DNA from 3 places in the Buttiauxella sp. 3AFRM03 genome. Region 2 is predicted to be linked to each of the others. Evidence: riboswitches for the same ligand, from Rfam matches in the RefSeq annotation. Region 2 holds a riboswitch; each other region holds the start of a gene.
The links. A riboswitch is a leader RNA that binds a small molecule or an ion and turns the genes downstream of it on or off. The one in region 2 is predicted to bind cobalamin.

Region 1: another riboswitch for cobalamin. It lies ahead of D8682_RS24200 (cobyrinate a,c-diamide synthase); the one in region 2 lies ahead of D8682_RS20825 (cobyrinate a,c-diamide synthase).
Region 3: another riboswitch for cobalamin. It lies ahead of btuB (TonB-dependent vitamin B12 receptor BtuB); the one in region 2 lies ahead of D8682_RS20825 (cobyrinate a,c-diamide synthase).

The regions. Positions count from the first base shown of each region.
Region 1 covers NZ_CP033076.1:4,866,648-4,877,018, reverse strand. The annotation lists gene cbiB (adenosylcobinamide-phosphate synthase CbiB) at 1-476, opposite strand, end outside; gene D8682_RS24200 (cobyrinate a,c-diamide synthase) at 473-1,855, opposite strand; cobalamin riboswitch at 1,958-2,135, opposite strand; gene D8682_RS24195 (DUF496 family protein) at 2,438-2,758, opposite strand; gene D8682_RS24190 (FUSC family protein) at 2,914-3,972, opposite strand; gene sbmC (DNA gyrase inhibitor SbmC) at 4,063-4,533, opposite strand; gene dacD (serine-type D-Ala-D-Ala carboxypeptidase DacD) at 4,752-5,918, opposite strand; gene sbcB (exodeoxyribonuclease I) at 6,195-7,622, shown strand; gene D8682_RS24170 (APC family permease) at 7,736-9,100, opposite strand; gene yoeI (membrane protein YoeI) at 9,090-9,152, opposite strand; gene gabT (4-aminobutyrate--2-oxoglutarate transaminase) at 9,307-10,371, opposite strand, start outside.
Region 2 covers NZ_CP033076.1:4,145,861-4,156,231, forward strand. The annotation lists gene D8682_RS20815 (IS110 family transposase) at 391-1,377, opposite strand; gene D8682_RS20820 (L-threonine kinase) at 1,627-2,493, opposite strand; cobalamin riboswitch at 2,927-3,102, shown strand; gene D8682_RS20825 (cobyrinate a,c-diamide synthase) at 3,198-4,577, shown strand; gene cbiB (adenosylcobinamide-phosphate synthase CbiB) at 4,574-5,533, shown strand; gene D8682_RS20835 (cobalt-precorrin-8 methylmutase) at 5,544-6,173, shown strand; gene cbiD (cobalt-precorrin-5B (C(1))-methyltransferase CbiD) at 6,173-7,309, shown strand; gene D8682_RS20845 (cobalt-precorrin-7 (C(5))-methyltransferase) at 7,303-7,908, shown strand; gene D8682_RS20850 (decarboxylating cobalt-precorrin-6B (C(15))-methyltransferase) at 7,898-8,467, shown strand; gene D8682_RS20855 (cobalt-precorrin-4 methyltransferase) at 8,460-9,233, shown strand; gene D8682_RS20860 (precorrin-3B C(17)-methyltransferase) at 9,261-9,986, shown strand; gene D8682_RS20865 (sirohydrochlorin cobaltochelatase) at 10,015-10,371, shown strand, end outside.
Region 3 covers NZ_CP033076.1:2,863,708-2,874,078, forward strand. The annotation lists rRNA gene D8682_RS14850 (16S ribosomal RNA) at 1-429, opposite strand, end outside; gene murI (glutamate racemase) at 830-1,696, opposite strand; gene btuB (TonB-dependent vitamin B12 receptor BtuB) at 1,641-3,512, opposite strand; cobalamin riboswitch at 3,581-3,772, opposite strand; gene trmA (tRNA (uridine(54)-C5)-methyltransferase TrmA) at 3,882-4,982, shown strand; gene D8682_RS14870 (YijD family membrane protein) at 5,027-5,383, opposite strand; gene fabR (HTH-type transcriptional repressor FabR) at 5,398-6,042, opposite strand; gene sthA (Si-specific NAD(P)(+) transhydrogenase) at 6,236-7,636, shown strand; gene oxyR (DNA-binding transcriptional regulator OxyR) at 7,610-8,536, opposite strand; gene argH (argininosuccinate lyase) at 8,804-10,177, opposite strand; gene D8682_RS14895 (argininosuccinate synthase) at 10,335-10,371, opposite strand, start outside.

The DNA of each region.
Region 1 (10,371 bases), 720 kb from region 2:
GGAGCTATCACGCCATCGACACTATTTTCAGCCACGGTTTCTACCACCGCGCGAGTGATTTGCGGGCGCTCAAGTTGCGAGGTGTCGCGCCCAACAATCCACGACAATTTTTCGCGGCTTTCGGCAAGGGTTCCATGTTTGAGCGCGCGGTAAACGTCGAGTGCGGCATCGCTCAGGCAACGTGCGGCAAGTACGGTGTAAATCATCCACACTTCGACTAACCACCCGAGCCACGGATGCAGCAGGTTGGCGAGATACAATACGCCCCAGCTCACGCCCCATGTGGTGCCGACCACCACCAGCCACAGCACGCCACCACCGATTTTCAGCGCGCGGTCACTTTTGCAAAATTGGCGAATAATGCGTTGGGTTACGGTGATTAGATTGCCTATCCAGCGCACCGGATGAGGCCAGTGCGGCGGGTCGCCAAACCAGTAATCCAGCAGCCAGGCCATGGCCCAGGCAAGCAATGTCATAGGTGATTCCTCGCAAGCGTTAGCCAGGGGTTGAGCAAATTCGCGCGTTGAGCGAAATGGACATGCAGGTAGCTGGCAAAAGTCGCCTGCTGCTGAACGCCTCCCTGCCAGCGGGAAACGGCGACACCATCACGCCATTTGCAGCAATCTAACGCTGCGGGCAACGGGCCGTTGAAATCGGAGTAATGAAATTCGTGGCCACGCAAGGTTTCGCCTTTTTTCGCCAGCAAGGTGTTTTGCACAGCGGTGGCCTCGCAATAGCCAAAACGTGTCAGGCGTTGGCCCATCTGGCTATGGCCTGGCAACACGCCGCACATCGCGTGGGTTTCGCCTTCGCTGTCAGTCAGCGTTTCGCCCAAATACATTAAGCCGCCACATTCGGCATACAGCGGAATGTGCTGTTGATGGGCAGCTTGCAGGGATTCGCGCATGCGACTGTTCGCGGCGAGTTTTGCCACATGGACTTCGGGGTAACCACCGCCAAGCCAAATCATCTGGCAGTCAGGGATTTTTGCGTCATGCAGCGGGCTGAAGCGCTGGATTTTCACCCCGGCGTGCTCGAGCATTTCGAGGTTATCGGGATAGTAGAAGTTGAAAGCTTCGTCTTCAGCAAGGGCGAGTGTTAGCCCGTCGGCCAGTGCGGCATCAGCAATGGCGGGCGCAGCACCCTGAGGCAGGGTATTAAGGCGAGATAACGCCAGAAGATGGTCGAGGTTAACGGTTTCTTCAATTTGCTGCACCAGGCGCTGCCAGCGTTCATCTTGCGGGGAGTGTTCTTGTGCCGGAACCAGGCCGAGGTGGCGCGACGGTAACTCGACATCGGCCATCACCGGCAAGCGCCCTAAGACGGGCAAGCCGCAGTAACGGGTGATGGCATCAGCAAGTAACTGGTAGTGGCTGTCGCTGTTGACGCGATTGAGGATAACGCCTGCGATGTTTAGCGTTGGGTCAAAGCGCTGGAAGCCCATGACAGTGGCGGCAATGGAGGTAGACACCGCTTTGCCGTCGACCAGCAATATCACCGGGCAACCGAGCTGTTTAGCCATCGCGGCGCTGCTGCAATAGTTGGGGTCGGTGCCGTAGCCGTCGTACAACCCCATCACCCCTTCGATGACGGCGACATCTGCGTGCTGCATTTGTTTAGCGAACAAACCATTTAGCGTGGAAGTGGGCAACATGAAAGCATCGAGATTGCGCGAGGCAATGCCACTTACTGCACTGTGCCAACCGCTGTCGAGGTAGTCGGGGCCAATTTTGAAGGGTTGAACGCAAAGGTTGCGTTGCATGAAGGCGCGGAGCAGCCCGAGCGTGACGGTGGTTTTACCACAGCCGCTGCTGGTGCCTGCAATGACGAATGCGTGTTTTGCTGCCGCTGCCATGGTTGCCTTATCACTGTTTCGGCAAAGCACGGATGTCAGCACGTACGCGCACCCTGAGGCTGCACGCATCTGATGACAACTGACTTCCCACCGAAGGAGTTGTTGAGAATAAGGATGACAAGTCGGTCTTCTGGCTTAGCGTCTCTCTCGCCCGCCCTTCCCAATCATTAGATCAGTGGTTTTGCGGGTTCGTCGGCATCACAGCAGCGGGGGCTGCGGGGGATTGTCACCCCCTTCCCAGCCACGGACTATTTTGGTTAATCGCGTGGCATAAACGAGTCAGTTATTGCGAGCATGACCTTCAAAGCATCACACTCTTAAATATTTAAAAGCAGACACAGTGTAAAAGCTAATAGATTTCGAGAGTTGCGCTATGACAATTTTTACTGATTTTTTAATCTTTACGGTAAATGTCGCTGACGCGTATCTGCCCCCAGAGACTGGGGATAAAAAAAACCGCCTGGCGGCGGTTGGTAACACTGTTGGAAAAACTCTGCGTAGGTCAGCTAAGCGAAGCGCCATCCGACAACACTGGCGCAAACGGTGGATGACGCTTTCGCTTATCCACACTACGACAGCTAATTAATCGGCCTTGATTTCGCCCATGACTTTCAGTTTTTTGGAAATTTCACGACGCTCTTTAGACAGTTCAGCGTTTTTGATGATGTAGTCATCAACACGGTCTTCATAGTCGGTTTTCATGCTGGCGATGATGCCTTGAATAGCTTCAATGCTCATACCCGGTTTGATGTAGTCGCTCAGGTTATCAAGCAGCAGAACACGTTTTGAGTTATCACGGATCTTTTTCTGTACGTCCTGGATTTCACGCTGCAGTTTGTTTTTGCGACGGAACAGACGCACGAACTCAAGCACGTCCTGGAAAGATGGTTTGATTGGTTCCATTTTTATACCCCTGCTAATTTCATACTCGGATTCGTTAAGACAGCCGCCATAAGATAACCTTAATGGTAGCGGCAGCCGCTGATAATTCATTGTTTCGCTATCTTAACCTCAATTGCTGCTGAATCGAAACCAGCAATTCACACCAGGCTGAGCAATTATTTGCGTAACGCGCGACAGATCAACTGCGACAGCAATTCTAGTTGACGAGCAAGTTCCAGACTCAGCCAGACGTAACCATGAATAGGCGTTTCCTGAAGTTTCCCATTTTGGCCATTTTGTATGAGCTCGCGCAACTCGCTGACGATTTCAGTCAGCTTTTCATTGTTCGCTGAAATCGTCGACGGGTTGCCATCGTGCAAGGCCAGTGCGATGGCGGCAAGCGTGCCCTGGGTCATTTGTTGCGTTTCGCGCAGCGTGTGTGCGTTGATCATCAGGAAGTGGCTTTCCCTTGATGCCCAGTAAGCGTTGACCTGCAACTCAAGAGTGCACACCAGATTGCGGCTGACGGTTTGTATTGCCTCGAAGATAGACTTTTGAATATGCGTTTCTTTGCTGCTTGGCCCGATGAGTGCACGCATTCTTACGACATCACTCAACACTTTGTGTAAGTGTTTTTCAAGCCTTGGGCGCTCTAATAAATTAGGTGAGAAGCCCGCGTTGTAAACCCGACCAAAGGCAGTGACGAAGTTCGCCATTTGTATGCGCCAGTGGATAAAGGCGCGCTGCGGATAAATGCTGGTAAATAACATCGCCAGCAACGAGCCGAAGATGACATCGCCGCTGCGCCAAAGGGCAATTTCCATGTCTCCTGCCGGTGCGCCAACCACCACCGCAAGGGTGATGCCAATCAGCAGAGCCTGATACGGGCGTTTCCCCAGCGCCAGATAGCCGCAGATGAACATGGCAATGGCACACCACACCAACATCAGCGGTAGCGAGAACAGCTCAAGTTTCAGCGCCACAAGTCCCATGACTGCACCGCATATCGTCCCACCAATTCGCTCAAAGGCGCGTGGCACGACGTTGCCCCAAAAAGAGATCGGCCCCATGACCACCACAAGCGTGATCAACGGCCATGTCCCTTCGGGCACTTTCAGAAGATGAACAATAAGAAAGGTGAGAATAAAAGCCAGTGCGATGCGGATCCCATGCACGATACGGTAATTGCGGTATATGCGGATCTCAAATGGGCTTAGTGATTTGTCAGGACGCACACTCAGTTCCCCAGAAAATAAAAAACGGGATTGTACCTGTTTTTATGGAATGAACATCACAAAGTTAGGGGGCATAAGCCCCCTTTAGCATCAGACTTGATCTGCCACCGGAATATACATGTCTATTTCCCAGACTCCACTTTCTGAACCATCGTTAAGATAGTGTTCGAAGCAGGGTTTTCCGGTTATCTGGTAGCTATTATTAGCAAGGACGCTGTCAAAAAACAGATTCCACGGCTTGGCAAAGTCGTTGTCATCAACCCGGGCGCGTGCCACCGCATACTGGCCGCCCTGGATGCTCGTCACAATCACGCCTTCACTGTTATCCGGCACGGTAAAGTTTTCAGCCACCGAGACCACGGTGTCGCAGCGCAGTTTTTCTGCGGGTACAACGTCGGGGTTGTCGTAATAAACCGCCAGCCATTCTTCCCCGGCTATCTGGTGGGTTTTGACCCACAGGGCAAGTTGCTCAAAGCCCTGATGGACCGTTTGTTCCCACGGCCCAACCATATGAAAACCAGCGACTTTACGTTCATTCACTTGTTGTACGTTAAATTCCATATGACCTCCTGACAGATTTAAAAACACTGTATGCTTATACACCACTCTTGTGCAGGGAAACAATCCATTGTCAGGGTGATGTGGTTACTTTGCGAGCAGGATCGCTTTTTGAAAAACTTTCGCCTGTAGATCCGCCTGTAGATCGTAGTACAGACCAGCCGTTCAGATGAAAAAAAGGGCCGACATGACTGTCGACCCTTTTAACACTGATTAAGGAATTACAATTTGTGGCTCAGATAGTCGCTAAACCGCGACCATGTGCTGCCCTTTTTGACGCCCGTTAGCGTCACCAACGGCCAGTGGGCAATCAGCTTGTCGCGATCAAAAAGCTCGATTTCACCCACATGTTGGTTGGCAGCAATCGGCGCTTCGATCTCTTGCTTGTCGAGGACATATTTAGCTTTGATGTTAGGGACTTCAGATTTTGGCAGCGCCAAAAAAACATCCTGATTTGTACCAACTTCGATCTGTTTTTTATCACCGTACCAGATAGCCTCAGTACCAATTTTTTTGCCTTTATGCAGAACCTGTACGGTATCGAAATTATCCTGGCCCCAGTGCAGTAATTTCCGCGCCTGATCTTCGCGCCCTTTCGGGCTTTCAGCGCCCATGACCACCGCAATTAAACGGCGCTCACCGACCACGCTTGACGCAATAAGATTAAAGCCAGCGCTCGCAGTATGGCCGGTCTTCAGGCCGTCCACATTCAGCCCTTTGTCCCACAACAAACCATTACGGTTCTGTTGCGTGATGCCATTCCAGGTGAGGCTGCGCTCGCTATACATGTGATAAAACTCGGGTTCACCGTGGATTATTGCACGCGAAAGTACCGCAAGATCATAGGCTGTGCTGTGCTGGCCAGGTGCATCCAGACCATGAACCGTTTCGAAGTGGGTATCGCGCAGGCGGAGCTGCTGCACGTATTTGTTCATCATCGCTACAAATTGTGGCTGCCCACCGGCGACGTAATCTGCCAGAGCAACACAAGCATCATTCCCTGAATCAATAATTAACCCGCGGCTGAGGTCATGGACTGTCAGTCGGTCACCCGCTTTCAGGAACATTAGCGACGAGCCATCAAATACCGGATTACCTTTTGCCCAGGCATCTTTGCCGACAGTGACCATGTCGTTTGCCGTGATGCGGCCACTGTCGATGGCACGATCGACCACGTATCCGGTCATCAGCTTGGTCAGACTCGCCGGGTTGCGTCGCACATGCTCATTTTCCGCTGCCAGAATTTGCCCGGTGGTGTAATCCATCAATACCCAAGAGCCCGCCTGAATTTGTGGAGGGGGTGGCGCATTAAAAAAGGTATCGTCGGCAAAAGCGGAGTGAGCAGAAAGTGACAGCAAGGAACAGACAACAAACAGACGGATCTTCAACGATATACCCTCAGTAACAAAAAATTCAGCCGCCACTTTTACTGCAGTTTGCGACTTTTTTCGCAATTAAATTGCAAAAAGATATGAATGAGAGCGCTCGCATACAGTTGAGGAATATACTATTCCGTCATCGCGAAGACTTCTTGCAGGGCGGTTAATGGTTTACCATTGGCGGTTGCAGTACCTGATAACAATGATTGGCACATGGAGAGGGTTTTAGTGGGATTTCAGTTTAATAACAGTACGTTAAACAACACTCAAGGGCGGGAGTAAACCGTGGATAAGACAACGCAACAACCGACCTTCCTTTTTCATGATTATGAAACCTTCGGTAAAAGTCCATCGCTCGACCGCCCGGCGCAATTCGCGGCTATTCGTACCGATGCTGAATTTAACGTGATTGGCGAACCGGAAGTTTTTTACTGCAAACCGGCGGATGACTATCTGCCACAGCCAGAAGCCGTGATGATTACCGGCATTACTCCGCAACAAGCGCTGGCGCGTGGCGTCAACGAAGCGGATTTTGCAAAACGCATCCACACCATTTTTACCCATCCAAAAACCTGCGTCGTGGGTTACAACAATGTGCGCTTTGATGATGAAGTGACGCGCAATATCTTTTACCGTAACTTTTATGATCCGTATGGCTGGAGCTGGCAAAACGATAATTCGCGCTGGGATTTGCTCGATGTGATGCGCGCCTGTTACGCATTGCGCCCGGAAGGAATTGTCTGGCCGGAAAACGAAGACGGTTTGCCGAGCTTCCGCCTTGAACATTTGACCAAAGCCAACGGCATTGAGCATGCGAATGCACACGATGCGATGTCTGATGTGTACGCCACTATCGCGATGGCACAACTAGTGAAAACCCGCCAGCCGCGCCTGTTTGAGTATCTCTACAGCCACCGTTCCAAACACAAACTCACCACGCTGATTGATGTTCCGCAGATGAAACCGCTGGTACATGTCTCGGGAATGTTTGGCGCGTGGCGCGGTAACACCAGTTGGATTGCCCCACTCGCCTGGCACCCGGATAACAAAAACGCGGTGATTATGGTCGATTTGGCGGGTGATATTTCTCCACTTCTGGAGCTGGATGCGGATGCGTTGCGCGAGCGGTTGTATACGCCGAAAGCCGCACTTGGTGATACTGCGGCCGTGCCAATCAAGCTGGTTCATTTGAATAAATGCCCGGTCTTAGCGGTGGCGAATACGTTGCGCCCGGAAGATGCAGAACGTTTAGGAATCGATCGTCAACGTTGCCTGGATAACCTGAAGCTATTGCGAGAGCACCCTTCCGTACGCGAGAAAGCGGTGGCGATTTTTGCTGAAGCTGAGCCTTTTGTGCCTTCAGATAATGTTGATGCGCAGCTGTATAACGGCTTTTTCAGCGATGCCGACCGCGCAGCCATGCGTATTGTGCTGCAAACCGATCCGCAGAATTTACCCGCGCTGGACATTACCTTCGCCGATAAACGGATTGAGAAGCTGTTGTTTAATTATCGGGCGCGTAACTTCCCTGGCACCCTGGATGAAGCCGAGCAGCAGCGCTGGTTGCAGCATCGCCGTGAAGTGTTGTCTCAGGAAGCGTTGCAAGCCTACGCGCAAGAACTGGAAGCGCTGTATAACCTGCATGAAAGTGATAAAGAGAAGACGGCGTTGTTGAAGGAGTTGTTCGAGTATGCGCAGTTTTTAGTGGGGTGATAGCAAGATGTCGGATGGCGCAAGCTTATCCGCCCTACAAAGGACAAGACCCATTCAGGACGAAGCATCCATAACAAAAAGGCCGCTTGCGCGGCCTTTTTGGTGTTTAGCGATTACGCTAAATCTTCGTTGAACTGTGGAACCGGGTTACGGAAGCGACGAGTCACAAAGGCCAGATAGGTCAGGCCGATAGCCGCCCAAATCAGACCCAGAATCATCGAGCTTTCTTCCAGGTTAATCCACAATGCACCCACTGTCAGCGCGCCACAAGTTGGCAGCACCAGATAGTTGAAGTGATCTTTGATGGTCTTGTTACGGCCTTCGCGGATCCAGAACTGGGAAATCACTGACAGGTTAACGAAGGTGAACGCCACCAGCGCACCGAAGTTAATCAGCGCAGTCGCAGTAACTAGGTCAAATTTAACCGAGAACAATGCAATGATACCCACCAGAACCACGTTCAGCGCAGGGGTACGCCATTTCGGATGAATGTAGCCGAAGAAACGCTCCGGGAACACGCCATCACGGCCCATCACATACATCAGGCGTGAAACGCCCGCATGTGCCGCCATACCAGAAGCCAGAACGGTCACGCAGGAGAAAATCAGGATACCGAACTGGAAGGCTTTGCCTGCCACGAACAGCATGATTTCAGGCTGCGACGCGTCCGGATCATGGAAGCGAGAGATGTCCGGGAAGTACAGTTGCAGGAAGTAAGACACCACAACGAAGATCACACCGCCAATCAGGGCGGTCAGGAAAATCGCTTTCGGGATGACACGGCCTGCATCTTTGGTTTCTTCAGACAGCGAGCTGATGCCGTCAAAACCAAGGAACGAGAAACATAATATGGTCGCACCGGTTATCATCGGCACCACGTTGGCGTGCTCAGACCAGAATGGACGTGTGCTGGCAAGCGTACCGGCACCTTCGCCGTTTGCAACACCGTAAATAACCAGACCGGTGATAACCACCATAACAATCATCTGCAGCACAACAATCAGGCTGTTGAAGTTTGCCACGGTTTTAATGCCGCGCAGGTTGGAGATAGTCATAAAGCCAACCAGCAGCACCACGAAAATCCACGATGGGATAGACGGCACCAGGGCTTCAAAATAGATTTTAGCCAGCAAAATGTTGATCATCGGCATGAACAGATAATCAAGCAATGCCGACCAGCCCACCATAAAGCCAACCACTGGGTGGATTGCTTTTTGAGCGTAGGTATAAGCGGAACCCGCAGACGGGAAGCGGCGTACTAGCTTTCCATAACTTAACGCGGTGAACAAAATTGCCACAAGGGCAAACGCGTAAGCCGTCGCGACATGTCCGTCGGTAAGGCCAGATACAATCCCAAATGTATCGAACAAGGTCATAGGCTGCATATAAGCGAGGCCCATCATAACTACCGGAATAAGCGTAAGGCTCTTACGGAGTTCAACACGAGATTTTGCACCTGCGGTGACGTTAAGCGACATGGTCATTCCCCCAAACGGCGAATACCTGCGCAAAAGCAAAAAGCTGCCCCATCTAAATTTCCTCGGCGACACGACTGTCGTTTTTTAAAAGCTAGTATCTATCCGGTACGAAGCCCGGCCTCTTGGTTTTTTTGGCGGATGCCTGTTTGACTGCTTGAACTTAATGCAAAAAAATAACCGACGCGTTTAACGTCGGTTTTTTGTTCTCATTTAGTGAGGCGCGTATTTTGCACTAATTCGAGGCAAGAAGACAAGATATTGAGGCCCTCATTAACAATTTCTTTTTCGGCTGTTAAAGGGACAAGAAAACGAATCACATTCGCACGCACGCCGCATGACAATAAAACCAGTCCCTGCTTGCCTGCTTCTTTGACAAGTGCCTGAGTTAATTCTTTATTCGGACGATGGCTGTCACGCTCTTCGACCAGTTCCATCGCAATCATTGCCCCGTATCCACGCACATCACCGATGCAGTCAAATTGCTCTGCCATTTGCTGTAAACGCAGGGTGATTTGCTCGCCAATAATCTGGGCGCGCTGATTGAGACTTTCCTGCTCAATAATGTCTGTAACGGCCAGCGCTGCTGCAATTGCCACCGGCGACCCGGCATAAGTACCGCCGAGCCCACCCGGCATCGCTTTTTCAAACAGCGATTTCTTACCGACTAGCGCGGATAACGGGAAGCCACCCGCCAGGCTTTTGGCCATGGTGACGAGATCCGGCTCCACACCGCTGTGTTCAATAGCAAAGGTTTTACCGGTACGGCAGAAACCACTTTGAATTTCGTCGGCAATTAACACAATCCCGTGCTTATCACATAGCGCACGCAATTGTTTCATAAAGGAAGGTGATGCTGCATAAAAGCCCCCTTCCCCTTGTACCGGTTCAATAATGATGGCGGCAACTTCATCCGGCGAAACATCAGCGGCAAAAATACCCGCCAGTGATGCCAAAGCCTGAGTGTCACTTACACCAAGATAAGCAGCAGGATATGGCGCGTGGTAAATACCAGCCGGGAACGGGCCATAACCTTTTTTATACGGCTGAACTTTACCGGTTAACGCCATGCCCAGCAGCGTGCGCCCATGGAACGCGCCACGAAATGCAATAATGGCCGAGCGCCCGGTAGCAATACGCGCCACTTTAATGGCATTTTCCACCGCTTCTGCTCCTGTTGTCAGGAACAAGGTCTGGCAAGGTGCGCTTATCGGCACCAGTTTATTCAACCGTTCGGCAAGCTCAATATAGTTGCCGTAAGGTGTGACCTGGAA
Region 2 (10,371 bases):
CCTCGGCGTAACTGGTGGATGACGCTGACGCTTATCCCCCTACAACGGCTATCCCGTAGGCCGGATAAGCGCAGCAACCTCCGTCACTCTCGGCGTAACTGGTGGATGACGCTGACGCTTATCCCCCCTACAACGGCTATCCCGTAGGCTGGATAACGCTGACGCTTATCCCCCCTACAACGGCTATCCCGTAGGCTGGATAACGCTGACGCTTATCCCCCCTACAACGGCTATCCCGTAGGCTGGATAACGCTGACGCTTATCCCCCCTACAACGACTATCCCGTAGGCCGGATAAGCGCAGCGACCTCCGTCACCCTCGGCGTAACTGGTGGATGACGCTGACGCTTGTCCCCATACAACGGCTATCCCGTAGCTACCGTCTTGGACGTCAAGCGGTAGCTGCATAATTTTCATCCCATGGTAATCGGGTTTTCAGTACGCCGAAGCACATATGTACCAGCTTACGCATCACTGCACCCAGCGCCGCTTTTTTCGCCTTACCTTTCGCTACCAGCCTTTCATATATCGCCTTCGCGGGTTTATTCCACCGGATTGCACTCAGGGCTGCTACATACAGTTTGGCTCTGACTATTGAGGGGCCTGTTTTTGACATATGTGCCCGCCCGCGTACCGAACTGCCGGACACTCTCTCCACCGGTGTTATTCCCAGATACGCTGCCACCTGCGAGGCACTTTTGAACGTCCCGTCTTTCAGTAGTGCCAGCATCTCCCGTCCCACCTGCTCCTTCACACATTTTATCGATTTCAGCAGCTCCAGATCGGCCTTCAGTCCCGGGTCGTTATCTGTGTGGTCAGTAATGAGCTTTTCTATCCGTTCCAGTTCATCACTCAGCCAGCCGTGTGTCCGCTCCAGTGAGCCTATGACCTCCCGTGGTGTCGAGGTTGAATGCGCTTTTTCAAGCCGGTTGGCCGTCCTCTGCACATCCTCTTTCAGCGCGTCGCGCTGACGCAACAACGCCCTGAGTTTACGGACTTCAACTGACGGTGGGACCCAGGCATCGGGATGCTTCAGCTCGCCATAACAGGCCAGCACAAATGCGTCCACTGTGTCATTTTTCGTGAGGATATCCATTCCGCAGGCAAACTCACGGACACGGTATGGATTGGCCATGCAGACAGAAATCCCCGCATCATGAAGCCCATACGCCAGATTCTCATGGTAGATACCCGTGGCTTCCATCACGACTGTCATATTATCAGAGGCGCATTTTTGGGCCTCCAGCCAGTCGATGATTTTGCGGGCCACACAGGGTTCATTGGTGAAGACTTTCTGCTTTTTCTTACCCTTAATACCGGCAACAAGCAGACAGACATCTATTTTATTTTTGCTGATATCAGCACCGAGAAAAGCCATATTTCATCTCCTTCCACGTGAACCAACACGCCATTCCAGCCTTGTACATGCGAAGTCAGAGCTTCTGGTTACCGTTCGGATTTTGAGTGGCGTGAAAGGTGAAACGGAGGGCTTAAGCTACGTCGGAAGATCGAGGTCTTCAGGTCGGATACAAGCTTCCTCCGTTTCATGTAACCGGTAGCTAACCAGCTACCGGTTCAAGATACAAGGTCGGATAAGCGCAGCGTCATCCGACACCATTAACGGTGATCACAGCAAGGCCACGCCGCCTTCGACCATCTTCAACAAGTGATGCATCGGCCAGTGTGGAGTTAAGCGTTTTTCCGTCAATAGCCCTATCACCCGCTCTACATCATGCTTGTTGCGGTCTAACAACAACCCCACCACGCTGCCGCTGTGCGCGACATTAATACCGTAGAGATCGCACTCTTCAACCAATGATAACAAGGCGTTAAATTCCGGTTTAGGCAAAATATTCTGGCTCGCCACGGCGCTAAGCGTGGCGGCTTCACCCATCAAACGTGGGTTGTTCTGCGCGCACGCTTGCTGAATTTTCCCCCAGGCTGTTTCCAGTTCAGGGGCATGCCGTTGCAGCAACGTGTTTCTTTCCATGCGGTGATAATCTGCAGTCCGCAAAGTCAGTGGGCTTTCAAGCACCAGCAGATCCAGCGCCGGTTGCGAGTCACAGGCGATGCGCGTCGCACCTTTGTTATGGTCAAACAACGTCAGGCTGCGAAAAATAGTGCTGTCGGTGGGTTCGAGTGCAACACACTGCGCCGCCAGTGTTTGTTCACTGAGTTCACGGCCTAAATAACTCGCGGTAGCGAGCGCCGTGGCGGCGATATCTGCGGTGCTACTGGCCATTCCCTTGGCGAGCGGAATCGTCGAGTGGCGCTCAATGCGTATTTCACGGCTCAACTCTGCGGGATATTGCCAGTGCGCCAGCAGCTGTTTCACCATTGCGCGCGACAGAGGAAGTTCGCTTGCTAGCGGAGCGCCAGTGGTGACTTCAACGGTGCTGTACCAGTCCACCGGACACGACACCAGCTTTTCGCCGCCAACAATCCACCCCTGGATAAGCTCGCCACAGGATGCAGGACACTGAGCTACTGCCACATTGACCACCTTTTTCACTCAATTATATCTGCGCGATAGTGACATGGCGCTTTATAGGATTTATTGATTTTCCACAATATAGCTTAATCCGCCATGGCGATAAAAAGAATAAAGATGTTATATCTGCGCGCTAATAATATGGCTTTGATTTATTTTCATATTAATATGATTTATTTTCATGAACTTATTTGTCTATTTGGTGTAAGGGTTATTTCATTTAAAAGTGAGGTTTTGTTATTGCTTTACGAAAAGGTAATTAATTGTGGGGCGTGTCAAAGTAAGCGAATTTAATTGGTCTGATAAATTGTCGTAGCGCAATAATTTAATTGCTTAGGCGCTATAACCTGTGTCGAGTTTTTATTTGGCGATATTCAACAGAATTCTTAAATTATGTTTCCACGTATGCGCAACAGTGAATTTACGGCATACGCGGTTAACTGCAATGCTAATAGATACACCACATTGTGTGGTTGGGAAGGGGGTTTAAATCCCCCGCAGCCCCCGCTGCTGTGATGCTGACGAACCCGTGATACCACTGATCGCAAGATTGGGAAGGACGGGTGAGAGTGACGCTAAGCCAGAAGACCAGTCTGTTAGCTAAAAACAACAACTTCGGTGGGAAGTGGGTTGCTCAGAAGCGTCGAGTCGCAAGACTGGGTCAACGCACATCCTGGCACCCGTACCGCCCAGAACAGGATTGGGGTATGGCAGCCAGGAAAAGGACATTCATTGTTGCAGGCACTTCCAGCGGATGTGGCAAAACCACGGTTACGCTGGGTTTGCTTAGCCTCCTCACACAGCGCGGATTGCGTGTACAACCCTGCAAAGTTGGCCCTGACTATCTTGATACTGGCTGGCATAGCGCCGTGACCGGGACTGCCTCCCTGAACCTTGACCGTTTTATGCTGCCGGTTGCCACGTTAAATGCGCTGTTTGCCGAACGTATGCAGCATGCGGATGTGGCGGTGATTGAAGGCGTGATGGGGCTGTTTGATGGCTACGGCATCAGTCCTGATTATTGCAGCACCGCAGGGATGGCGAAGCAACTGAACTGCCCGGTGATTCTGCTGGTCGATGGGAAAGCTGTTTCGACGTCGATTGCCGCGACGGTCATGGGGTTTCAACATTTTGACCCCGCATTAAAGCTGGCGGGCGTGATCGTCAACCGCGTGAATAGCGAAAGCCATTACCAGTTGTTGAAAAGCGCTATTGAACGCTACTGCGGCGTGCCGGTGTTGGGCTACGTTCCCCGTGTTGAAGGGGTTTCGTTACCGGAAAGGCATTTGGGGCTGGTCACCGCACGCGAGTCGGTCGTCAATTCACAACCCTGGGCAGACTTCGCCAGCCAGCTTGAAAAAACGCTGGATATCGACCAGTTGCTGGCACTCAGCGTCTGTGATGCGCTCCCTTCAGGGGCGTGGCCTGAACTGCCAGCCGCCGGCAGTGGAGCAGGGTTAACGCTGGCGCTGGCCGATGACGAGGCGTTCAACTTCTATTACCCCGATAACATTTCTCTTCTTGAGCGTGCTGGCGTGCGCATTGTGCGCTTCAGCCCGCTGCATGACAGCCAGTTACCGGAATGTCAGATGATTTGGCTCGGCGGTGGCTATCCGGAACTCTACGCCGAAAAGCTATCCGCGAACCACACCATGCGCGCTCAAATCCTCGCAGCCCACCAACGAGGCGTGGCGATTTATGGCGAATGCGGCGGCTTGATGTACCTCGGCAGTTCGCTACAAGACAGCCACGGCGCGACTTATCCGATGGTCGGCGCTATTCAAGGCCATAGCGCGATGGGCAAAAAATTAACCCGCTTTGGCTACTGCGAAAGCCGGGCGCTGGCGCCCACCTTGCTGGCTGACACAGGCGAAACGCTGCGTGGTCACGAGTTTCATTATTCTGAATTTACGCCGCAAATCCCTGCGGTGATGGCGTGCAGCAAAACCCGCGACGGCGCAGTTTTACAGGCGTGGTCGGGTGGCTGGCAGGTGGGAAATACCTTCGCCAGCTATCTGCATATTCATTTTGCCCAGCGTCCCACGCTGCTTAATCGCTGGATAAGTGCAGCCAGGAGAGCGAAATGACACTCCTGGCCTGGGCGGTGGCGTGGATTCTGGATCGTCTGCTGGGCGACCCTCACCACTGGCCGCATCCGGTGCGCTGGATTGGCGCACTGACAGCGTTGGCACAACGTATCGTCCGGCGTTACTGCCGTAGCGAAGCGGCCTTGTCCATCGGCGGTGGTTTGATGTGGCTCTGCGTGGTTGGCACCACCTTCGGCGTGGCGTGGGGGCTGCTGCATTTTGCCAATGCCATTCACCCCTGGTTGGGCTGGATTGTCGAAGTGTGGATGATTTTCACGGTGCTTGCTGCCCGCAGCCTCGATGACGCCGCGCGTGACGTGGAGCTGCCGTTAAGTGAGGGCAATCTCGAGGAAAGCCGCAAAAAACTCGCCTGGATTGTCGGGCGCGACACTTCCCAATTGCAAATGCCGCAAATCAATCGCGCGGTAGTGGAAACCGTTGCGGAGAACACCGTGGACGGCGTGATAGCACCACTGTTCTTTTTACTGCTCGGCGGCGCGCCACTGGCGATGGCCTACAAAGCCGTCAACACGCTGGATTCGATGGTCGGCTACAAACACCCAAAATACCGTGCAATCGGTATGGTTAGTGCGCGAATGGACGACCTCGCCAACTTCATTCCGGCGCGTATCAGTTGGTTATTGCTGAGTGCTGCCGCGTGGATGTGCCGCAACAATGCCATCGACGCGCTGCGTATTGGCTGGCGCGATCGCTACAACCACAGCAGCCCCAACTGCGGTTGGTCGGAGGCTACGGTGGCAGGGGCGTTAGGTATTCGTCTCGGCGGGCCAAATGAATACTTCGGGCAACGGATGGACAAACCCTGGCTCGGAGAGGCTTCCCGCGAGATAGCCGTTGGCGATATTTCAGCAACGATTCAATTGATGTGGGTGGCTTCCACGCTGGCGCTGCTGCTGTTTGCGCTGGCGCGGGTTATCTGGTCTGGAGCGGTTTGAGGGCAATATGATGAATTACATACAACAACCACAAGCGATTGAAGCCAAAAGCTTCGTCATTATCGACGAGATTGTCCGGGAAACCCGGCCAGAATACCGTTTTGCCAGCGAGCTGCACGAGGCGGTGATTAAACGGGTTATCCATACCACCGCCGATTTCGACTGGCTGGATATTTTATGGTTTTCCGAACATGCGCTGGACAACTTGTGCGCCGCGTTGCGCAGCGGCTGCACGATTTACACTGACACCACGATGGCGCTTTCCGGGATCAATAAAACGCTGTTAGCCAGTTTCGGTGGCGAGTGCCGTTGCTATATCAGCCATCCCCACGTTGTCCACCAGGCGAAAGAACTGGCGATCACGCGCTCTATGGCGGCGGTTGATCTGGCGATGCAAGAAGAAGGCGAAAAGATCTTTGTCTTTGGTAACGCGCCAACCGCACTGTTCCGCTTGCTGGAAAAGGCGACCCCGGTGCGTGCTGTGGTTGGCGTTCCTGTCGGGTTCGTCGGCGCCGAAGAGTCGAAAGATGCGCTGATTGCCAGCGACCTTCCGGCCATTGCTGCACGCGGGCGTAAGGGCGGTAGTAATGTCGCCGCCGCCATCGTCAACGCCGTGCTGTATCACCTGCGGGAGGCGTGATGAGCGAATCCTTCGAGGCACCGGTGTGGCATAACGGAAAAGCGTTACGCAAAGGCTATACCACCGGCTCCTGCGCAACGGCGGCGGCAAAAGTCGCGGCGCTGATGGTATTACGCCAGCACCTGATTCATCAGGTTTCTATTACCACGCCTTCCGGCGTGACGCTGTGCCTGAATGTTGAATCGCCACAAATCGAAGGGCAGCAAGCGATCGCCGCTATCCGTAAAGACGGCGGTGATGATATTGACGCCACCCACGGCATGTTGATTTTTGCCAGAGTCGCGCTGAACGATTCCGGCGAGATAACCCTTCATGGCGGCGAAGGGGTAGGCAAAGTCACCCGCAAAGGCATTGGCTTGCCCGTCGGCAGTGCCGCGATCAACCGTACGCCACGCCAGACCATTGAATCTGCGGTACGTGAAGTGATTGGCCCGTCGCGTGGTGCGCAGGTGGAAATCTTCGCCCCTGAAGGGGAGCTACGGGCGCAAAAAACCTATAACTCGCGCCTTGGCGTCATCGGCGGTATCTCGATTATTGGCACCACAGGCATTGTGACGCCGATGTCGGAAGAGAGCTGGAAGCGTTCTCTGGCGCTGGAACTGGAGCTGAAACGCGCAGCGGGTCTGGAGCGCATCGTGATGGTGCCTGGCAATCATGGCGAACGTTTCGTACGCGAACAGCTTGGCGTGGACAGCCAGTCCATCGTCACCATGAGCAACTTTGTTGGTTACATGATTTCGGAAGCGGTGCGCCTGGGCTTCCGTCAGATCGTGCTGGTCGGGCATCCGGGGAAGCTGATTAAGGTCGCCGCCGGAATATTCCATACCCACAGCCATATTGCCGACGCGCGCATGGAAATACTGGTCGCCCATCTGGCATTGCTCCACGCGCCTTACGAATTGCTGGCTGCCGTCAGCGAATGCGACACCACCGAAGCGGCGCAAGAGCACATTGACGCCTGGGGTTTCCAGCGCATCTATCACCATCTTGCCGAACGTATTTGTCTGCGGGTTGCCCAGACGCTGCGTTTTACCAGCCAGCCTCCCGTTTGCGATGCCGTGATGTTTTCTTTTGATAACCAACTGTTGGGTAGTAACCGCCCGTTGCAGGAGATAGCGGAGGATTTGCAATGCTGACGGTGGTTGGAATGGGGCCTGCGGGCGTGCAACTGATGACGCCCGCTGCCCGCCAGGCGGTTGCCGAAGCTGAAATTCTGATTGGCGGGAAACGCCATCTGGCGCAGTTCCCTGATTTCAGCGGTGAAACGCGCCAACTTGATGCCGACATCGCCGCTTTACTGAGCTGGATTGAATGCCAGACCGCGCGCCGCGTGGTGGTGCTGGCATCTGGCGATCCGCTGTTTTATGGCATTGGTACGCGAATGGTTGCGCACTTTGGAATCGATCGCCTGAAGGTGATCCCGGGGATCAGCGCGGCGCAATATCTTTGCGCGAAAACCGGCATCGATATGAATGACATCTGGTTAACCAGCAGCCACGGCAGAACAGTCGATTTCGAAGTCCTGGTCCGCCAGCCCAAAGTGGCGATGGTGACCGATAAATTGTGTGGCCCGCGAGAAATCGCCGCTGAGCTGGTCGCCAGAGGCGCCGGGCAACGCAGGCTGGTTATCGGTGAAAACCTGGCAATGGAAAACGAACGCATCCACTGGCTACGCGCCTGTGATGTCACTGCACAGTACGACATGAATGTCCTGGTGATCCTCAATGAAAGATGAACTGTTTTTACGCGGGGCAAAAGTCCCGATGACCAAGGAAGTGGTGCGCACCGTGGCGCTCGCCAGGCTTGCGTTGCATCAGGCCCGCCATTTTATTGATGTTGGTGCAGGCACGGGCAGTGTCTCGATTGAAGCAGCGCTCAGCCACCCTGAACTGCGGGTGACGGCCATTGAACGAAACCCCGATGCACTGACGCTACTGGCGGAAAACCGTCGCCATTTTGATTGCTGCAATATCGAGATTATCGCCGGTGAAGCTCCGGTGATGCTGGGGGAAAAAGCCGAGGCGATTTTCATCGGCGGCAGTGGCGGCAACTTGACGGAGTTAATTGACTGGGCGCTGGAGCAGCTCAACCCGCAAGGGCGGCTGGTGCTGACGTTTATCCTTCAGGAAAACCTCACCACCGCACTGGATCATCTTTCCTCCCGCGGCATGCACGATTTTGATTGCCTGCAACTACAGATTTCCGAGTTAACCGCACTGGGATGCGGGCATTACTTCAAACCCAATAACCCCACTTTTATGATTTCCTGCCAGAAGGAAAAGAATCATGGCTAAGACTTTTGATCCCCGCAGCGTTTGGTTTGTGGGCGCCGGGCCAGGTGACCGCGAACTGATTACGCTCAAAGGCTACCGCTTGCTGCAAGAGGCGCAGGTGGTGATTTACGCCGGTTCGCTTATCAACACTGAGCTGCTGGACTATTGCCCGAAAGAGGCGCAGTGCCACGACAGTGCGCAACTGCATCTGACGCAAATTATCGACCTGATGGAAGAAGGGATTAAGGCCGGTAAAACGGTGGTGCGCCTGCAAACCGGCGATGTGTCGCTCTATGGCTCAGTGCGCGAACAAGGCGAAGTCCTCGCCCGTCGCGGTATCCCGTGGCAAGTGGTGCCGGGCGTCAGTGCTTTCCTGGGGGCTGCGGCGGAGCTGGGTGTTGAATACACGGTGCCTGAGGTTTCGCAAAGCCTGATTATCACGCGCCTGGAAGGGCGCACGCCTGTGCCGCCGCTCGAGCAGATTGAACTGTTCGCCAGCCACCAGACATCAATGGCGATTTACCTCTCCGTGCAACGCATCCACCGCGTCGCCGAACGGCTGATTGAAGGCGGCTATCCGGCTTCGACGCCAGTGGCGGTTATCTATAAAGCGACCTGGCCGGAAAGCATGACCGTACGCGGCACCCTCGCGGATATTGGCGACAAAGTCCGTGACGCGGGGATCCGCAAAACCGCGCTGATTCTGGTCGGCGCATTCCTCGGCGAAGAGTTTCACTATTCACGCCTGTATGCCGCGGATTTCAGCCATGAATACCGCAAAGCCTGAGTTAATCACACTGGGAGTTTCACACTGATGTTAACCGTAATTGGGATTGGCCCTGGCTCGCAGGCCATGATGACCCTCGAAGCCGTAGAGGCGTTGCAGGCTGCTGAAATCGTGGTGGGTTATAAAACTTACACTCATCTGGTGAAGGCGTTCACCGGCGACAAGCAAGTGATCAAAACAGGGATGTGCAAGGAAATTGAACGCTGTCAGGCGGCGATTGAGCTGGCGCAAAGCGGGCGCAACGTGGCGCTGATTAGCAGCGGCGATGCCGGTATTTACGGCATGGCTGGGCTGGTGCTTGAGCTGGTCAGCAAACAGAAACTGGATGTGGAAGTGCGGTTGATTCCCGGCATGACAGCGAGCATCGCCGCCGCATCTTTGCTTGGCGCGCCGTTGATGCACGATTTTTGCCACATCAGCCTCAGTGATCTGCTGACACCGTGGGCGGTGATTGAAAAACGCATCATCGCCGCGGGCGAAGCCGATTTTGTCATCTGCTTCTATAACCCGCGCAGCCGTGGCCGCGAAGGGCATCTGGCTCGGGCTTTTGAACTGCTTTCCGGTAGCAAAAGCGCCCAGACGCCAGTAGGCGTGGTGAAGTCAGCCGGGCGCAAAAAACAACAGAAATGGCTCACCACACTCGGCGAGATGGATTTTGAACCAGTGGACATGACCAGTCTGGTGATTGTCGGCAACCACGCAACCTATATCGAGCAAGGGCTGATGATCACCCCGCGTGGTTACACGTTGTGACGCCTGGCTGAAACAAAAGGATTAAACCATGAAAAAAGCGCTTCTGGTGGTGAGTTTTGGCACCAGCCATCACGACACCGGTGAGAAAAATATTGTGGCGTGTGAACGCGACCTGGCTGCCAGTTGCCCTGATCGCTGCCTGTTCCGTGCCTACACCTCAGGGATGATCATCCGCAAGTTAAAACAGCGTGATGGCATTCATATCGATACGCCGTTGCAGGCGCTGCGCAAGCTGGCAGAGCTGGGTTATCAGGATGTGGCTATTCAGTCATTGCACATTATCAACGGCGATGAGTACGAAAAGATCGTCCATGAAGTGCAGGTGATGCGGCCATTGTTTGCGCGCCTGGTGATTGGCGCACCGTTACTCAATAGCTTCGCTGAT
Region 3 (10,371 bases), 1.3 Mb from region 2:
TTACAACCCGAAGGCCTTCTTCATACACGCGGCATGGCTGCATCAGGCTTGCGCCCATTGTGCAATATTCCCCACTGCTGCCTCCCGTAGGAGTCTGGACCGTGTCTCAGTTCCAGTGTGGCTGGTCATCCTCTCAGACCAGCTAGGGATCGTCGCCTAGGTGAGCCATTACCTCACCTACTAGCTAATCCCATCTGGGCACATCTGATGGCAAGAGGCCCGAAGGTCCCCCTCTTTGGTCCGAAGACGTTATGCGGTATTAGCTACCGTTTCCAGTAGTTATCCCCCTCCATCAGGCAGTTTCCCAGACATTACTCACCCGTCCGCCGCTCGTCACCCAGGAGCAAGCTCCCTGTGCTACCGCTCGACTTGCATGTGTTAGGCCTGCCGCCAGCGTTCAATCTGAGCCATGATCAAACTCTTCAATTAAAAGCTTGATTTGCTTCAACTCGTGAAGCGGTGCTCAAAAATTAACTTTCGTAGTACTTCTTTAGTTAAACAAGTCAACTAAATGAATTACTGCTTGGTCACTCTTCAAGACTTGATATTTTTTTGATACCCGAAGGTATCTGAGATATCAATCCTGCGAGTGCCCACACAGATTGTCTGATAAATTGTTAAAGAGCAGTGAGTTACGCGCTTCCGCTTGCTAACTCGAGGTGGCGTATATTACGCTTTCCTCTTTCAGAGTCAAGCGTTTATTTTCGCTTTTCATCTGGCTGACGGGCCGGTTTGTAAGCCGTTGTGCCGTGTCAGTGGAGGCGCAGTATAGGGATTTTCTGGAGGCTGACAACCCCTATTTTCAATTTTTATTTCAACCGTCGATTTTTTATTCAAAATTGCTACGAACAGCCAGTTTTTCTAGTCTTGGGAAGCCATAACGCTGCAAAACGGGTGTTAATTGTGCAATCTCAGGAGTCAGCCCCATACAGAATGCAATATTCTCATCAGAAGATACTGCATGCGGAGATTCATGCTCTAAAAGCCATACAGTACGGCGAGCAATCGCAGCACCGGAATCTATCAGCCTTGTGCCTTCGGGTAAGACTTGTAGCAACTCTTCTTCTAATAGAGGGAAATGGGTGCAACCTAATACCACGGTATCTGGCGGCTCCTTCATTCGCAGCCATGGACGAAGAATCTTGCGTAGTTCCTCAAGATCTACAGGCTGACCATGCAGCTTGGCTTCCGCTAATTCCACCAGCTCTGCCGAACCGAGCATTTCGATTTTGCATTCCGACGCAAAGCGTGCGACCAGTTCGTGAGTATAAGGGCGGCGAACAGTGCCGCGAGTCGCCAGCAAACCTACAACGCCGTTAGTCGTCAAACGCGCTGCCGGCTTAATAGCAGGAACGACGCCCACCACAGGGAATGCGAATTTCTCACGCAGAGCGGGAAGTGAGACGGTACTTGCCGTATTACAGGCGATGATGGCGAGTGCGAGTGGGTAGCGTTCCTGAACCGCAGTAACAATTTCGACTACGCGTTCAACAATGAACTCTTCGCTTTTCTCGCCGTAGGGGAATGCTACGTTGTCGAAAGCATAAATGTAGTGCAGGTCAGGCAAAAGCTGCCGGACTTCATCATACACAGAAAGCCCACCGACACCGGAGTCAAAAACCAGTACGGTGGGACGTGTATTAGAAGGTATAGCTGCCAGAGAGATAGTATTCCCGTCCTGGGGTTTGATAGCCATAAACCGTCTCGTAATCTTTATCGAACAGGTTGGCGATTCTACCACGAACAGTGAGATGAGAGGTGACCGGATATGAAGCCGCTACATCAACTGTGCTATAACTCGGCAAAATTTGCTGAGTCGGGTTATAAGCAGAGGTGTTGTTGTCGTAGCGTTTGCCGTAATACTGCCACGCTACATCCATATTCACGTTAAACATCACCCAGTCGAGCTGGTACTTAGCCTGGCGCTTAGCGCGGCGAGCCAGCACTTCATCACTCTGGTCATCACGCGGATCCATATACTGCAACGTTAGCTTATGAGTAAAGATGCCAGTATCCACGCTACCGACCCATTCCAGTCCTTTGATAGTCGCAGATTTGATGTTGTCATAAGACCCGTCATAAGTGACCGGGTCGGAGTAGTAGGTAATCAGATTTTCAATCGTGTAGTGATAAGCAGACAAACGCCAGTCCACAGGACCTGTTAATCCTTCAAGCCCAGCTTCCCATTGTTTGGATTCTTCTGGTTTCAGATTTGGATTGGAGTCGATACCAAAGCGCGTGGAGCCATATTGTTGCCCGAGGGAAGGTGCAAGGAAGCCCGTGCCATAAGAAACTGTCGCACGATACCCTTCAACGAATTCCCATCCAGCCGCGGTTTGCCATGTACCGTGCCAACCGAATTGCTCGTCGTGGTCTTCACGACCTGAAGCTTCCAGGGTCACATCGCCAAACTGCTGCTGACCACTCAAGTAGACGCCCGTGTTATCACGGTTATAACTGTCAGACATGACTGTGTCAGAAGAAGTCAGACGCTGTTGCTGCCAATCAATACCTGCGCTGATCGAGCCATTCCCGACAACAAAGTTGTTACCCCACTGGACGTTGCGTTGGGTCATATAGTCGAGCGTCGTACCGTCGTTATAGCGGCCATACACGCTGCTATAGTTATAGTCCTTCACTTTTTGATAGCTCGCCAACAGCTGCGAAGAGTAGATCCCGGAATGGAAACGCAGGCCCGCATCGTAGTTCTGGTTATAGAGTTGATGCTCGTCTGCGCTATACGCCGGAGTATAAGGAGGCGCACCTAAATCGTAATCGCTGTTGTTGGAATAGCCATAAGTACGGAAGAAGCCGTCAAACTCCTCGCTAAACTTATGCTCCAGGCCAGCCCAATAGCTTTTGCTACGGTAACCATCTCTATCGTTATCACCGCTATAAGTAGAATGCGGCTGAACGTTAAAACCCTTAGTGGTTTCGTATGAGCCAGACACTGTCGCTACCGTATCGCCAAAACGCTGGCGCCAGGAACCATCATATTGCTGATAGCTATCCGAACCCACACCCGCATTGATTTGCGACTTTTCTTCATCGCTCTGCGTGATGATGTTAACCACGCCGCCAATCGCGCCAGAACCGTAAACCGCGGAACGTGGGCCACGAATGTATTCCACGCGCTGCACTAAAGAAATCGGGATTTGGCTAACATCCGAGGAGTTGGAAATGCCAGGGCGGGCAAGCGGAATACCATCCACCAGCACCAATACATGGCTGGCGCTGGTGCCACGGACAGACATTGAAGAACTCTGCCCAAGACCACCATACTGAGCAATATCGACGCCAGGTAAACGACGCATGACATCGTTCATCGATTTTGCCTGCCATTGGTCGATCTCTTCCCGGGTCACAATATCAGTTGGCGCCAGAACGGTATTGACGGGTTGCTGAAAACGGTTGGCCGTTACCACCAGAGTATCGTCAGAATTGCTGTCTTGCGCCCAGCCTGAAAAAGCCGTTACGGACAGAGCCGTAAGCAGCGAAAGTTTTTTTACCATCATTTTAATAAGCATCCGCTTTCCAATAAGGATGCCGCAGACATAACCGATAGCACGCGATAGTTATGCAGATTGCGACGTATACCGGCAGGTCTTCGGGCTTGGAGGTGTGTGACTACTGGATGATGACTTCCCGCTTTGTTTAGCAGTGTCTGCACTTGGCGCTCATCCCACCGTTCCTTACCGCTGCGCGTCAGCCCCAGAGTTGCACTGGGTTCCCTTTTAACTCATGTAAAAAGGCCGGAAGCGCTATGCTACGATTTTGTTAATAAGATTGTCCAGACACATCAAAATGCAACAGCACTGGACATCATCAACCTATTCCCTACAATCGCCGCGTAGTTTGACTTTATTAACAGGTAGCAGCTCATGACTCCCGAACATCTCCCAATTGAACAGTACGACGCGCAACTGGCCGAAAAAGTCGCCCGCTTGCAAAGCATGATGGCCCCTTTTGCAGCACCAGCGCCGGAGGTGTTCCGTTCGCCAACCAGCCACTATCGGATGCGTGCTGAATTTCGTATCTGGCATGATGAAGACGACCTGTACCACATCATGTTTGACCAGGAGACAAAGCAGCGCATCCGGGTTAACACCTTCCCGGCAGCCAGCACACTTATCAACGCGTTGATGCCTGCGATGCTCGACGGCGTGCGTGATATTCCCGCCCTGCGCCACAAACTCTTCCAGATTGATTATCTGACGACGATGAGCAACCAGGCGGTTGTCTCGATGCTTTACCACCGGAAATTGGGTGAAGAGTGGCAGCAACACGCTGAAGCACTGCGCGACAATCTGCGGGCTCAGGGTTTCAATGTTCATTTAATTGGCCGTGCGACCAAAACCAAAATCGAGCTGGATCAGGATTTCATCGATGAGCGTTTGACTGTTGCCGGTAAAGAGATGATTTATCGCCAGGTGGAAAACAGTTTCACGCAACCCAACGCGGCGATGAATGTTCATATGCTGGAATGGGCGCTGGATGCCACGCACGGTTCAAAAGGCGATCTGCTGGAACTGTATTGCGGTAACGGTAACTTCTCGCTGGCACTGGCTCGCAACTTTAATCGCGTGCTGGCAACTGAAATCGCCAAGCCGTCTGTTGCTGCCGCGCAATACAATATTGAAGCGAATGAAATTGAAAACGTGCAAATCATTCGTATGGCCGCGGAAGATTTTACCCAGGCGATGAATGGCGTGCGCGAGTTTAACCGCCTGAAAGGTATCGACCTGAAAAGCTACCAGTGCGAAACCATTTTCGTCGATCCACCACGCAGTGGTCTGGATGCTGACACCGTGAAAATGGTGCAGGCGTATCCGCGCATCCTTTATATCTCCTGCAACCCGCAAACCCTTTGCGAGAACCTGGAAACATTAAGCGAAACCCATAACGTGTCACGGCTGGCGCTATTTGACCAATTCCCGTACACGCACCATATGGAATGCGGTGTGTGGCTAACACGCAAATAGCAAAACGGACGCCTCGGCGTCCGTTTTTGTTTTAGAGCAGGCTGCTATTCCGTCACCTGGGATTTACGTGCGCGGATTTTAATACCAATCCAGAACAACAATGCGACCGAAAGAACCGCTGGCAAGAAGTTGGAGCCAATAGCTGGATATTCAGCGCGTACCACTGCGCTATACAGCAACACGCCCAACACGAAACAAGCCGCTGCGATACTTGGCAAACCCACCGGCATCGTGCGGTTTTGGTAGCGTTGATGCAAACAGTACACCGTCAGCACCAGCGCGATAATTGGAAAAATGGAAAACGGCACAACCGAGCTGAACACTGCGGCAAACGTTCCGTTGATCGCAAGGCCTGCAATAAACGCTAACCCGAGCGTACCTCTATCTTGTAACTGTTTCATTGCCCTTCCTTCATTCACTCTTCAGATATTTGAGCCAATGCCATTTTTTCTTGCTCCCGGCGATACCAGTAATACGCACCTTTGGAAATCATGCGCAACTGAAGTACCAGACGCTCTTCAAGCTGACGACGCTGATCGGCATCGACGTCTAACGCTTCGGCACCAGCACTAAAAACAATCGTCACCATCGCTTCTGCCTGCGCTTCAGTAAAGCTGCGCGACATACGATTTTCGAGTTCCAGATAATCAGCAAGTTCCGCAATAAAGTGCTGAATTTCACGCGCGACGGCGGCACGAAATGCGGCTGACGTTCCAGAACGCTCACGTAAAAGCAAACGGAACGCGTTGGGATTATTACCGATAAATTCCATAAATGTTGAGACGGAGGTACGAATTACGCTTCCTCCTTTGGCAATTCTTTGGCGGGCCTGGCGCATTAACTGGCGCAGCATCAGTCCACTCTCGTCGACCATTGTCAGCCCAAGCTCATCAACGTCACGGAAATGGCGATAAAACGATGTTGGCGCAATACCAGCCTCACGAGCGACCTCGCGCAAACTCAGGCTGGCAAAACTTCGTTCAGCACTTAACTGGCTAAACGCGGCTTCCACCAGAGAACGCCTGGTTTTTTCTTTTTGTTGCGCTCTTACACCCATCATGTTGCCTGAATCCCTTAAATCGAGCCCGCACTATACCAGAGAATAACTTAACTGCTTTTATACAGGATTGTGAATGATTGTTTACGCGACCCTCCTCGCGTTACGCAGTAAAAAGCACAACGACAATTGGGTTATCCCGGCGTTGATGTTACCATCGTGTTGCTTTTATGTATAAGAACAGGTAAGCCTTACCATGTCACACACCTACGATTATGACGCAATAGTAATTGGTTCCGGTCCTGGCGGCGAAGGCGCTGCAATGGGGCTGGTGAAACTTGGAGCAAGGGTAGCTGTCGTCGAGCGCTACCATAATGTGGGTGGCGGTTGTACCCACTGGGGAACCATCCCCTCGAAAGCCCTCCGCCACGCCGTCAGCCGCATTATCGAATTTAATCAAAACCCTTTATACAGCGACCACACCCATCTTCTCCGTTCTTCCTTCGCCGACATTCTTAATCACGCCGACAGCGTTATTAACCAACAAACTCGCATGCGCCAGAGCTTCTACGAGCGCAACCGCTGCGAGATGCTGCAGGGCGATGCACGTTTTGTAGATGAACACACCATCTCGCTGGAATGCCACGATGGCTCGGTAGAAATGATCACCGCCGATAAATTTATTATCGCCTGTGGTTCACGCCCTTATCGTCCACCAGAAGTCGATTTCAGCCACCCACGCGTGTACGACAGCGATTCCATTCTTAACCTGCACCACGAACCACGCCACGTCATTATTTATGGTGCTGGGGTAATTGGTTGCGAGTATGCGTCGATTTTCCGTGGCATGAACGTTAAGGTTGATTTGATTAACACCCGCGATCGCCTGCTGGCGTTTCTCGATCAAGAGATGTCCGATTCGCTCTCTTATCACTTCTGGAATAGCGGTGTCGTTATTCGCCACAACGAAGAGTTCGAGAAAATCGAAGGTGTGGAAGATGGTGTAATTGTCTCGTTGAAATCAGGCAAAAAAGTGAAAGCTGACTGCCTGCTTTATGCCAACGGACGCACCGGTAATACCGATTCATTGTCACTGGAAAATGTCGGGCTGGAAGCGGATGGCCGTGGTCTGTTGAAGGTCAACAGCATGTACCAGACTGCACAGCCGCATATTTATGCCGTGGGCGATGTGATTGGTTATCCAAGCCTGGCATCTGCGGCCTACGATCAGGGGCGAATTGCCGCGCAAGCGATGGTCAAAGGCGAAGCAACTGCTCATCTGATTGAAGATATTCCGACCGGTATTTATACCATTCCGGAAATCAGCTCCGTCGGCAAAACCGAACAGCAATTGACCTCGATGAAAGTGCCGTACGAAGTAGGACGGGCTCAGTTCAAGCACCTGGCTCGTGCACAAATTGTTGGCATGAACGTGGGTACGCTAAAAATTCTCTTCCATCGCGAGACAAAAGAGATTTTAGGTATTCACTGCTTCGGTGAGCGCGCGGCTGAAATTATTCACATCGGCCAGGCGATTATGGAGCAGAAAGGTGGCGGCAACACGATTGAGTACTTTGTTAACACCACCTTCAACTACCCGACCATGGCGGAAGCCTATCGGGTTGCGGCACTAAACGGCTTGAACCGCTTGTTTTAACGCTGGCTCAAAATGGCCATCCATGTGTGTACGGATGGCCTCTGCGAGTTGCTCATAGCGACCACGCAGCGGAGAACCCGGACGATAAACCAGGCCGATAGTCCGGCGCGGTTCTGGTTTATAACATGGCAGATAGACGACACCATCACGGCAACGCTCATTCGGCACGGCCAGCGCAGGTAATAATGTAATTCCACTGCCTGCCGCAACCATGTTACGCAGCGTTTCAAGGCTAGTTGCACGGAAATGCGTATCTTCGTCTGCACCCGCTTCAAAACAGAAACCCAGCGCCTGATCGCGCAGACAATGCCCGTCTTCCAGCATCAGCAGCTTTTCACCCGCTAAATCAGACAACGGGACGCGATCGCGCTCGGCCCATGGGTGATCCTGATAAATCGCCAGCATCATCGGCTCGTCGAATAACGGTACTTCAATAAACGCTTCGCTCTCTTTCACCAAAGCCAGAATCGCACAATCAAGCTTGCCGCTATCAAGCTGCGCAAGCAGTTGATGGGTTTGCGCTTCGTGAAGATACATTTCTAGTTTGGGGAAAGTTTTATGCAGCATCGGGATAATCTGCGGCAGCAGATAAGGCCCAACGGTTGGGATCAAACCAATGTGTAGCGGCCCGGACATCGCTTCGCCTTGTTGGCTCGCCATCTCTTTCAGGACTTTAACTTCGCGCAGCACAGTACGCGCCTGATCCACCAGCAGTAAACCTGCCTGAGTGAACAATACTTTTCGGCTAGTGCGCTCAAGCAACATTACGCCGAGCTCATCTTCAAGTTTACGAATCTGGCCGCTCAGCGTTGGCTGACTGACGTGGCAGGCATCCGCTGCCCGGCGAAAGTGACGATGTTCAGATAACGCCACCAGGTATTCAAGATCACGAATATTCATTCTCTATCCTCCGGCGCCATGATAGACCATGGCGATAGAAATCATAGCAACGAACGATTATCCCTATCAACCATTGATGTTCAATAATAGCCATCAACAGCACAAACCATCTACGACTCTGGAATGTGTTGTGAGAACTCAGTTCTCCGAATGACCTACTGAAGCCAACGTGAATCATTTAGCGGACATTATGTCCGCTCTTTTTTTATCCCTTATAAACAAACAAGCCCGGCACAAGGCCAGGCTCTTCTTATCTTGCAGATAACGTTAAACCAGACGCTGTTTCGCGTCGACAATCGCCTGTGCTACCTGTTTCGGAGACACGCCGCCTTTGGCTGAACGTTTATCCAGGCAAGATTGCAAAGACAGAATCGGGTAAACATCGTCACCAATCGTCGCACTGAATTTTTGCAAATCGGCGAGCGACAAAGCTTCCAGCGCCTTGCCCTGACGAATCGCTTCCACTACGGCCTCACCCACAATGTGGTGCGCTTCACGGAAAGGAACCCCTTTCGCGACCAGGTAATCAGCCAGTTCAGTTGCGTTGGCATAACCCTGCTCTGCAGCTTCTTTACAACGCGGGCGCTTCACCTGAATGCCATCCAGCACCAACACGGACATATGCAGGCAATCGAGCCAGGTATCAAGCGCGTCAAACAAGCCCTCTTTGTCTTCCTGCATGTCTTTGTTGTACGCCAGCGGCAGACCTTTCAGGGTCATCATCATGCCAGTCAGCGCACCCTGCACACGGCCACATTTGCCACGAATAAGCTCCAGCGCATCTGGGTTTTTCTTCTGCGGCATCAGGGAAGAACCTGATGTCACGCGGTCAGATAACTCAACAAAGCCCGCTTCACCCGTGTTGAAGAAAATCAGGTCTTCAGCAAAACGCGATAAGTGAACCATGCCGATAGACGCGTCAGAAAGCAGTTCCAGGACGTGGTCACGATCGGACACGCTATCGAGGCTGTTACGGGTGGCCGAGGCAAAACCTAACCAGCCCGCCAGTTGATCACGGTCGATTTCATAAGCCGTGCCTGCCAGTGCGCCGCTACCCAAAGGGCTAACGTCCAGGCGTTCGAGCGTGCTCTGTAAACGGCTTTCGTCACGCGCCAGCATTTCAACATAAGCCAGGCACCAGTGCGCAAACGTCACTGGCTGCGCACGTTGCAAGTGCGTGTAACCCGGCATCACGGCATCTTGGTTGTTTTCAGCGGTTTCAATCAGCGCCTGTTGCAATTGGCGAGTCGCCCCCAGCAATTCGCTGATTTGCATTTTGCACCACAGTTTAAGATCGGTGGCGACCTGGTCATTACGGCTACGGCCCGTGTGGAGTTTTTTACCAAGCGCACCAACTTTATCGATGAGCTTCCCTTCCACCCAGCTATGAATATCTTCCGCATCGCTCTCAAGAATGGCTTGCGGATTCGCCTGAACTTCTTCAAGCAGGAAATTAAGCGCTTGCTCAAGCTCCTGTTGTTCAGCAACGGTCAGAACACCAACGGTAACCAGCGCTTTGGACCAGGCGACAGAACCGACAATGTCTTGCTCAGCCAGTCGGTAGTCAAAACGTAATGAGTCATTGAACGATTTGAACCGCTGATCTGCTGCCTGAGTAAAACGTCCACCCCAAAGTGCCATATTGATGCTCCATTAAATTCTTTTGTTCCCTTCTCTGAATGAGAAGAGTTAAACCATTCTGATCCCCTCTCCTAAGGGAGAGGGTTAGGGTGAGGGGAAATTTTGACTACAGACGCCCTCACCCCGGCCCTCTCCCCCAGGAGAGGGAGGCTATTGATTACTTCTTCAGTTCGTTCAGTGCACGAATACGTGAC